Regions from separate parts of the Kitasatospora sp. NPDC030952 genome, predicted to be linked through region 2. Evidence: riboswitches for the same ligand, from Rfam matches in the RefSeq annotation. Region 2 holds a riboswitch; each other region holds the start of a gene.

Region 1 (3,267 bases), on a different contig from region 2:
GAGCGGTCGGTGAGGTCGGTGAGCCCGGCCGGGTCGGTGGTCAGGGCGTGTTCGAGCTGGGCTGCGAGGTCGCCGTCGGGGTCGAGTGCGGGCGCGGCCTGGCCGAAGGCGTAGCTGGGGGAGTGCGGGTCGAGTTCGGCGGCTCCCGTGGCGACGAGCAGGGTGCGGCGTGCCAGGGCGGCGCCGTAGACGGAGACCGAGCCGTGGTCGCCGATCAGGCAGTCGGCGGCGACGAGTGCGGCCTGCCAGCCCTGGTGGGGCGGGATGAGGCGAAGGCCCATCCGGCGGGCGTCGTCGAGCAGGGCCTCGGGGTCGTGCCGGCTCCAGATGTTGGGGTGGAGCACGACGGCCACCGTGTACTCGTCGGCGGGCAGCCGGCGGACCAGGCGCTGGGGGAGGTCGGGGTGGCGGCCGAATAACGAGTGTTCGCTCCAGGTGGAGTTGACGACGACGAGCCGGCGGCCGTCGACGGCGCCGAGCGCGGCGCGGTAGCCGTCGCGGGAGCGTTCGCTGCGCAGGATCCGGTCGAAGCACGGGTCGCCGACGACCCGGGCGACGTCCAGGGCCTCGGGGCAGGAGGTCCGCAGCCGGTCCAGCTGTTCGGGGTGGGAGAGGCCGAGGACGTCGACGAACACCCGGCCGTGGTGGGTGAGTTCGTTGCGGGAGAGGCCGGCGGCGGTGACGGTGTCGCCGGTGGACTCGGTGACCAGGCGGTTGTAGCCGGCGCCGTGCGGGAGGACGACCAGGCGGGCGTCCAGGCGGTGCATGGAGGCGTGGACGGCGCAGGCGACGGCGAGGTCGAAGTGGCGCCGGACGGCGTCCTCCCAGTCGAGCACGGTGTAGCCGGGCAGGCCGTGGAGGTACTCGTCCAGGGCGCGGTCGGCGAACGCGGAGCCGGGGTTGACGGTGAAGTACCGCTCGATGCCGTCCGGGTCCAGCAGGGCGAGGACGTCCAGGACCCGGGTCGCTGAGGTGAGGGTGCGGGCGACCGCCAGCACGCGGGCCTTGACCGGGCGGGTGTTCCAGCGGTCGGCGGGCCAGACGTGGGGGTGGGACGGCACATCGTGATCGTACTCATCCGGCCGCGTCTCGGCGTGGTTTGTCGGGGGCCGGTCGGGTCGTCAGCCCACCGCCGCGGTCGGCTCGTCGTGCTCGGCGGCGGCGCACTCGTCGAGGAGGGGGCGCATGGCGTCGTCCACGAGCCGGTAGCGCACCACGCGTCCGTCCTTGTCGCCGGTGACCACGCCCGCGGTGCGGAGCAGTCGCAGGGCCTGGGAGACGGCCGGGTCGCGCATGCCGGTGGCGACCGCCAGGTCGCTGACGGCGAGCGGGCCGGCCCGGTGGAGGGCGAGCAGCAGGGCGAGCCGTCCGGGGTCGGAGAGCAGGGAGAACCGCTCGGCCCAGGACCGGACGTGGGCGGTGTCCCCGATGGCGGCGATGGCCTCGCAGACCCGGTGTCCGTCGATGGTGCGGTGGCCCGCGCGGTCGGCCGGTACGAGATGCATGCGGACATTCTGGCAGCTCACCACCTGTGATCCTGGACACCTGCACAGGTGCGCAGCCTTGCGGGGGTGTGGTGCTACCCCTACGGTGTTCCCCGCCGTGGTGCTCGGGAAGACCGGTGACGGACCCTCAACAGGTCCCAGTCCGGAGCGGCCCTCGCCACTGTGATCGGGGGACAGTTGTCCGGACCCACATGCCACTGGGCGCCTCGTGCGCCTGGGAAGGCGGGTCCGGAAGCCCCGTAAGCCAGGAGACCGGCCACGGCATCTCACGAAGTCATTCCACGAGGTGCTGGAGCGTGATCCCGAGATGACCCTGCCCGAAACCGCCACTCCCGCCGAGGCGGCGCCCCCCTCCGTCCTGCCCACCTTCCGCTGGAAGCGCGAGGACACCCTCCGGGCCGCCGGGCTGATGGGGGTGATCCTCGCCATGCACGTGGTCGCCTTCGGGACGTTGGTCTTCCTGGTCGCGCCCCACGACTACGCGGTCGGCACCCAGGTGTTCGGGGTCGGCCTGGGCATCACCGCGTACACCCTCGGCATGCGGCACGCCTTCGACGCCGACCACATCGCGGTGATCGACAACACCACCCGCAAGCTGATGGCGGACGGCAAGCGGCCGGTCTCGGTGGGCTTCTGGTTCGCCCTCGGGCACTCCTCGATGGTGGTGGTGATGGCCGCCCTGGTGGCGGGCGGCGCCCAGCTGGCGAACACCCTGATGGACGACGACTCGGCCACCCACAAGTGGCTCGGGCTGGTCGGCACCACGGCCTCCGGCGCCTTCCTCTACCTGATCGGGGCGCTCAACCTGGCGGCGCTGCTGGGCATCCTCAAGGTGTTCCGCTCGATGCGGGCCGGGAAGTACGACGAGGCGGAGCTGGAGGAGCACCTCAACTCGCGCGGTTTCATGGCCCGGATCCTGAACCGGGCGACCCGTTCGATCACCCGGCCCGGGCAGATGTTCCCGGTCGGCATGGTGCTGGGCCTGGGCTTCGACACCGCGACCGAGGTCACCCTGATGGTGATGGCCGGTTCGGGCGCGGCGGCCGGGCTGCCCTGGTACGCGATCGTCTGCCTGCCGCTGCTGTTCGCGGCCGGGATGAGCCTGTTCGACACCCTGGACGGGACGTTCATGAACTTCGCGTACCAGTGGGCCTTCTCCAACCCGGTGCGCAAGGTGTACTACAACCTGACCATCACCGGGCTGTCGATCGCGGTGGCCTTCATCATCGGCACCATCGAGCTGGTCGGCGTGCTGCACGAGAAGCTCGACCTGACGGACCCGGTGACCGGGTTCATCGCGGACATCTCGCTGGACAACGTCGGCTACGCGATCGCGGGGCTGTTCGTGGTGGTGTGGGCGATCGCCATCGGCTACTGGAAGCTGGCCGGCGTCGAGAAGCGCTGGACGCCCGAGAAGCAGTCCTAGCGCCCGGTGGTCAGGCCGCCGCGCTGAGCCCCTGCTCGCGCACGCCGGAACGGCGCCTCCCCGACCCGGGGGAGGCGCTGTTCCGGCGTTGTGGTCAGTGCCGGTCGCCGTAGCGGCGGCGGAACTGCTCGACCCGGCCCGCGGTGTCGAGCACCCGGGACTGGCCGGTGTAGAAGGGGTGGCTCGCCGAGGAGATCTCGACGTCGATCACCGGGTAGGTGTTGCCGTCCTCCCACTCGACCGTGCGGTCGCCGGTGACGGTCGAGCGGGTGAGGAAGGCGAGGCCGCCGACCTTGTCGCGGAAGACGACCGGGCGGTAGGCGGGGTGGATTCCGG
Region 2 (3,267 bases):
GCACCAGCACGCCGGGCTCCTGGGCCAGCGCGTCCAGGTCGGTGAAGTTGGACAGCCGGGGGAAGCGCACCACGGCGACCCGCAGCACGTCCGCCCCCAGCGGCCCGGGCCCGTCCGCCCGGTCCACCACGGTGGACAGGTCCAGCGAGTCCTCGGCGTCCAGCCACAGGCCCGGCAGCATCGGCAGGGTGCCCAGCACCGGACGGCCGGTCAGCTCGTGCAGCATCTCCAGCCCGGGCGCCAGCAGCCGGGCGTCGCCGCGGAACTTGTTGACGAACCAGCCCGCGACGTGCCGCTGGTCCTCCGCCGAGAGCAGCGCCAGCGTCCCGTACATCGCCGCGAAGACCCCGCCGCGGTCGATGTCCCCGACCACCACCACGGGCAGCGCGGCGGCCGTGGCCAGGCCCATGTTGGCGATGTCCCGGTCGCGCAGGTTGATCTCGGCGGGCGAGCCGGCGCCCTCGCACACCACCACGTCGTAGCGGGCGCGCAGGTCCGCCAGGCACTCCAGGGCGCGCTCCAGCAGGACGGGCTTGCGCTCCCGGTAGTCCAGCGCCCCCACCTCGGCGACCGGCCGGCCGAGCAGCACCACCTGGCTGCGGCCGTCCGCCCCGGGCTTCAGCAGCACCGGGTTCATCGCCGCCTCCGGCTCCACCCGGGCGGCCTGCGCCTGCATCGCCTGGGCGCGGCCGATCTCGGCGCCGTCGGCGGTGACGAAGGAGTTCAGCGACATGTTCTGCGCCTTGAACGGCGCCACCCGGACACCCTGGCGGACCAGCCACCGGCAGATCCCGGCCGTCACCACGCTCTTGCCCGCGTCCGAGGTCGTCCCCGCGACCAGCAGTGCGTTGCTCATGCCCTACCCCTCCTCATCCACAGGCGGACCACCAGATGCCCCGCGACCGACGTACCCAGCGCCAGCGCGCCCACCCGCCGGGACAGCGTGCAGGCCCGCTCGATGTCGTCCACCGTCACCGGCCGGAACTCCGCCCCCAACACCGGCCGGTGCTCCACCCGCGACTGTGGCTCCGCACCCGCCCCCGGGCGCTCGTGACCCGGAGCCGACGCGCCCTTCGGCTCGTGCGGGTACCGAAGACTCCCGCCCAGCCGCACGCCGACCGCCCCCGCGAAGGCCGACTCGGCCTGGCCCGCGTTGGGGCTCGGGTGCGCGGAGCCGTCCCGGCGCCAGACCCGCCAGGCGGTACGGGGTTCGGGCGCGGCGGCCACCGTCAGCAGCGCCGTCAGCCGGGCGCCCGGCCAGCCCGCCAGGTCGTCCAGCCGGGCCGAGGCCCAGCCGAACCGGGCGTAGCGGGGCGAGCGGTGGCCGACCATGGCGTCCAGGGTGTTCACCGCGCGGAAGGCCAGCAGGCCCGGGGTGCCGGCCAGGGCGCCCCAGGTCAGCGCGTTCACCACGGCGTCGGCGGTGTTCTCGGCCACCGACTCGACCACCGCCCGGGCGATATGCTGCTCGTCCAGCGCGCTCGGATCCCGCCCGCACAGGTGCGGCAGCCGCTCCCGGGCCGCCGTCAGGTCGCCCGCGGCGAGCGAGCGTCCGATGGTGCGCGCCTCCCGGGTCAGCGAGGTCCCGCCGAGCACCGTCCAGGTCGCCGCGGCCGCCAGCGCCGCCCGGCCCAGCGGACGCCGCCCGACCGTACGGTCCAGGACGAGCGCCCCAGCCGCGACCGCGCCCACGCACAGCGCGGTGTACCCGGCCCCGGCGGCCCGGTGGTCGCGCCACAGGCGCCGCTCCAGCCGGATCGCGGCGCTGCCGAACAGGGCGACGGGATGGCCGCGGCGCGGGTCGGCGAAACGGGTGTCGGCGGCGTAGCCCGCGACGGCGCCCAGCGCGAAGGCGGCGGCGCGGGTCAGCGGGCGCACGGCAGCGGGCGGCTAGGCCCTGTCCGGGGGTCCGTCTTCGGTGGGGCAGCCTGCATCGCGTGGGTGTCCTCACTCAGGGTCCGCGCCCTGGATCGACGTACCGGTGGCGAGAGTCTCCTGGCTTCCGGGTCGGACGCACCCACGGGCCTTCCAGCGGCTCCTGACGACCCGCCGTGGCGATTCCGAGGGTGCTCCCCGGTGACAGTGGCGGGACCGCGCCGGACTCGCACCGGCTTCCTCTCCATGCCTCCGTTTGGCCCCAGGATCCCATCACGCGCCCGAACCGGGAGTCAACCGAGGTCACGGAGGGGTTGGTCACACGACGTACACGCGCCCGCCCTGTGCGATCGCCCAGCGCGGAGCAGCGCCGACCGGCCCCGCTTCGTGCGTTCGGCGGCTGGGGACGCGCCGCCGGCCGCACCTACGTTCGGTGCCATGCGCCGCAGAAAGCCACCCGCCGCCACCCCCGCCCCGGTGCCGTTCTCGCCAGGAGCCGCCCGCGCCCACCGGGCCGGCCTCGGGCTGACCCCCGAGCAGGTCGCCGAGGGCATGGCCGCGCACGGCGTACGGCTGCTCCCCAGCCACGTGCTCGCCTGGGAGAACGGCGAGCTGCGGCCCGGCGAAGCCGAGTTCATCGCCCTGGCCCGCGCCCTCTGGTGCCCGGCCGACCAGTTGATGGACGGCCGCCCGGTGACCCTGCGGGACCACCGCCTGTCCCGGGAACTCCCCCAGGAGACCGTCGCCGAACGGATCGGAATGCCACTCCCCACCTACCGGCAGGCCGAACTGACCGGCCACTGGGACGGCGACCCTGACCAGACCCACGCCCTCGCCCAGGTACTCGGCCTGCGACTGACCGAACTGGTCGAGGCCACCGGCCGCCGCGAAGCCCTCGACCGACTGCTCCGCCAGTGCGTGGCCGGCCGCTGGCAGCCCCACCTGCGCCCACTCGCCCGACTGGTCCCCGTCCCGGAAGCCGACCTCGCCGCCGTCCTCCCCCTCCTCCAACAGGAACACCACATCCCCACCCACTGGGGCGCCACCACCCAGCCCCGCACCCCCACCCCACCCCTCACCCCCCGCTTCTGGCACCTCCTCAGCACCCACCACCCCACCATCCCCATCTGACCGGCCCACACCTCCACACCCACCCCCATCGGGCGCGCAGGGCAAAGCCCGCGCGCCCGCAACACCCCCACCCCCAGCAACTACCCCCACCCACCCCCTCACCCCCAGCACCCACCCACCCACCTCACCCCCTCCCCCTCCCCACCCGACCAAGGCGAGAGGGACGCGCTGCGGGAGGGGGCGGTGGAGGGGGTGGGTGCGGAGAGGGGCGTGACGGGTGATTTTCAGACCGCCCACGGCGCCCAACCCCCCACCACGAGG
Region 3 (3,267 bases), on a different contig from region 2:
GTCGGTCCACTGCGGGGCGGCCGTCGGGAAGTGGTCGATGTGCAGCTCGCCGCGGGCGGCGCGGGTCTCGCCGTACGCCTCGTGGCGGCCCAGCTGCTCGGCCAGGTCGGCGGAGCGCTCGTACGCGGTGAGCATGATGCGCTCGGCGATGAGGGTGGACAGGCGGGCGGCCTCGGCGGAGTCGAAGTCGATCCGCAGCTTGAAGAAGACGTCCTGCAGGCCCATCACGCCGAGGCCGACCGGCCGCCAGCGGGAGTTGGAGGTGCCGGCCTCGGTGGTCGGGTAGAAGTTGATGTCCACCACGCGGTCGAGGAAGGTCACGGCGGTGCGGACGGTGGCGTCGAGGCGCTCCCAGTCCATGGCGTTGACCAGGTCGTCGGCGGAGGCGCCGGCGGCCACGTGGGCACCGAGGTTGACCGAGCCCAGGTTGCAGACGGCGGTCTCGGAGTCGTCCGTGACCTCCAGGATCTCGGTGCACAGGTTGGAGGAGTGCACCGTGCGGCCGGGCAGCGCGGTCTGGTTGGCGGCGCGGTTGGAGGCGTCCTTGAAGGTCATCCAGCCGTTGCCGGTCTGCGCGAGGGTGCGCATCATGCGGGCGTAGAGGGTCTGCGCCGGGATGGTGCGGACGGCCTTGCCGGCCAGCTCGGCCTTGCGGTACGCCTCGTCGAAGTCGGCGCCCCACAGGTCGACCAGCTCGGGGACGTCGGCCGGGGAGAACAGCGACCAGTCCTGGTTGGCGTTCACGCGGCGCATGAACTCGTCCGGGATCCAGTGCGCCAGGTTCAGGTTGTGGGTGCGGCGCGCCTCCTCGCCGGTGTTGTCGCGGAGCTCCAGGAACTCCTCGATGTCGGCGTGCCAGGTCTCCAGGTAGACGCAGGCCGCGCCCTTGCGGCGGCCGCCCTGGTTGACGGCGGCGACCGAGGAGTCGAGGGTGCGCAGGAACGGCACGATGCCGTTGGACTTGCCGTTGGTGCCGCGGATCAGGCTGCCGCGCGAGCGGACGCGCGAGTAGGACAGGCCGATGCCGCCGGCGTGCTTGGAGAGGCGGGCGATCTGCGCGTAGCGGTTGTAGATCGAGTCCAGGTTGTCCAGCGGCGAGTCCAGCAGGTAGCAGCTGGACATCTGGGGGTGCCGGGTGCCGGAGTTGAAGAGCGTCGGCGAGGAGGTCAGGTACTCCAGGCGGCTCATCAGGCCGTACAGCTCGGCGACCTCGCGCACGGACTGCTCGGAGTCGCCGACCGCCAGGCCGCAGGCGACGCGGAGCAGGAAGTGCTGCGGGGTCTCGATCACCTTGCGGGTGATCGGGTGGCGCAGCAGGTAGCGGGACTGCACGGTGCGCAGGCCGAAGTACTCGAAGCGGTCGTCGCCCGCGGTGTCGATCAGCGCGTCGAGGGTGTCGGCGTGCTTGGCGACGAAGGCGGCGGTGATGTCACCGATCAGGCCCTCGGCGTGACCGACGGCGATCGAGGCGGAGAAGGAGGCCGAGCCCTGGCTGTTCGCCTCGTCGACGATCTCCAGGGCGAGCAGACGGGCCGCCAGCTTCGAGTACTGGGGGTCCTCGGCGATCATCGACGCGGCGGCGTCCACGGCCAGCCCGCGCAGCTCGGCGAAGTCCGAGCCGGCGTGGCGGCCGCGCAGCGCGGCGGCGGCGACATGGCCGGGGTCGACCTCGGTGAGGTCGGCGCTGCGGTCGGTGAGCAGCCGCAGGAGCGCGCCGCCGGGGTCGGAGACCGTCGGGTCGACAAAGGCGGTTCCGGTGCCCTGGGTGGGCAGGGTGACTGAGGCAGCGGTGGTCAAGGCGCTCTCTCCTGGCGGCGATCGGCGGCGTGATCGGGGTCACCCGGGCCGATGTGGGCAGGGGAGCACGGCGCGAACGCAAAAAAGCGTCGCGCGAGGTGTCTCCCCGGCCCGCCCGCGAGGCCCGGAGGGGGTCGTTCTGGTGCCGGCGCGGCCTCTGCGGGAGGGCCGTGGCGCACACTGTTCGGCAGGTACTCGGACTCGCGGTACGGCTGCTGGAGCCGCCCGCACACCGCTGCGGGGCAGTCCCGGAATCGCACCGGGTTCCCCTGCATCGACAGCAGAAGCGAGCATACATGTAGTGGTGTCTCCTCGATGCGACACCACATGTAGTGCGGCGTGGCGTGTTGGTGCGATGACCGGCGGTGCCTGGGCGGGCGACGGTTCGTGGCCGTCCGAGGCCCGGAGGCGCGCCGCGGGCACGGCGTGACGGCCCGTCCGGAGCCCTCTGCCGGCGCTTCGGACGGCCCCGCCCGACGCACCCCGCGTCCTGGTTTCGATACGGAACGGTCACCGGGCCTAGGGACCGTCATGGGGATGCCCTACGATCTGGGCGCATGAGCGACGGAACTGGCGTACCTGGGCACGGGCCGCAGGGGACGCCTCCCGCCGGGCCGGGGGGCGGACAGAATCAGCAGCCGGTGGTGCCGGGTCCGGTACCACCGCCGAGCGGCGGCTTCGGCCCGCCGCCGGCTTCCTACGGGCAGGTGGCGCCGCCCGCGCAGCCGTTCTCCCAGCCCGTCCCGCCGGTGCCCCAGCCGGTCCAGCCGCCGGTTCCGCAGCCGCAGTGGCAGCAGCAGCCTCCCCAGCAGCCGGGTCCGCCCCAGCCGGGTCCGCCCCAGCCGGTCCCGCCGCAGCGCGTCGAGCCGGACTGGGAGGCGTTGGCCAACCGCAACGAGGCCGACGCCAGGCGCAAGCGCCGGGTGAAGGTCATCGGCATCGTGGCCGCCGTCGTCCTGGTGGGCGGCGCGGTCGCGGGCGGCGTGCTGCTCCTCGGCAAGAAGGACGACCCGAAGAAGGCCGCCGGCGGTCCGGTCGCCACCGCCTCGAACAAGCCGACCCCCGGCTCGCCGAGCGCGTCCCAGGGCGGTCAGCCGGACGACCCGTCGAAGCCGATCTGGGAGGCCGCCACCGACCCGGCGCCGCAGGACGCGGGGGCGCTGTTCTCCGCGCTGCAGGTGACGATCAACGGCGCGACCTGGAACCGGACCGTGGTCTCGCTGGACCAGCCCTGCTGGGACGGCAACTCCACCACCGGCGGGCTCGGCAAGGTTCTCGGCGACCAGGGCTGCCAGAAGGTGCTCCGGGCGACGTACGTCTCCGGCGACAGCGCGGTGACCGTCGGCGTCGCGGTCTTCGACCACAAGATCCAGGCCGAGACCGCGATGAAGAACTTCACCGGGCAGCTCAAGGGCCTGCCCGCGCCGGGCGCGCCGGCGTTCTGCGCCAACCCCGGCTGCACCGGCGCGC

The links. A riboswitch is a leader RNA that binds a small molecule or an ion and turns the genes downstream of it on or off. The one in region 2 is predicted to bind cobalamin.
Region 1: another riboswitch for cobalamin. It lies ahead of nicT (Nickel transporter NicT); the one in region 2 lies ahead of ACZ47G_RS18835 (cobalamin biosynthesis protein).
Region 3: another riboswitch for cobalamin. It lies ahead of ACZ47G_RS08750 (ribonucleoside-diphosphate reductase subunit alpha); the one in region 2 lies ahead of ACZ47G_RS18835 (cobalamin biosynthesis protein).

The regions. Positions count from the first base shown of each region.
Region 1 is NZ_JBVIFM010000011.1:216,701-219,967, forward strand. It holds gene ACZ47G_RS21075 (hypothetical protein) at 1-1,061, opposite strand, end outside; gene ACZ47G_RS21080 (ArsR/SmtB family transcription factor) at 1,122-1,505, opposite strand; cobalamin riboswitch at 1,587-1,780, shown strand; gene nicT (Nickel transporter NicT) at 1,813-2,931, shown strand; gene ACZ47G_RS21090 (type B 50S ribosomal protein L31) at 3,026-3,267, opposite strand, start outside.
Region 2 is NZ_JBVIFM010000010.1:10,518-13,784, reverse strand. It holds gene ACZ47G_RS18840 (cobyric acid synthase) at 1-856, opposite strand, end outside; gene ACZ47G_RS18835 (cobalamin biosynthesis protein) at 853-1,878, opposite strand; cobalamin riboswitch at 1,990-2,117, opposite strand; gene ACZ47G_RS18830 (helix-turn-helix domain-containing protein) at 2,314-3,006, shown strand.
Region 3 is NZ_JBVIFM010000003.1:257,159-260,425, reverse strand. It holds gene ACZ47G_RS08750 (ribonucleoside-diphosphate reductase subunit alpha) at 1-1,773, opposite strand, end outside; cobalamin riboswitch at 1,967-2,107, opposite strand; gene ACZ47G_RS08745 (flagellar basal body-associated FliL family protein) at 2,439-3,267, shown strand, end outside.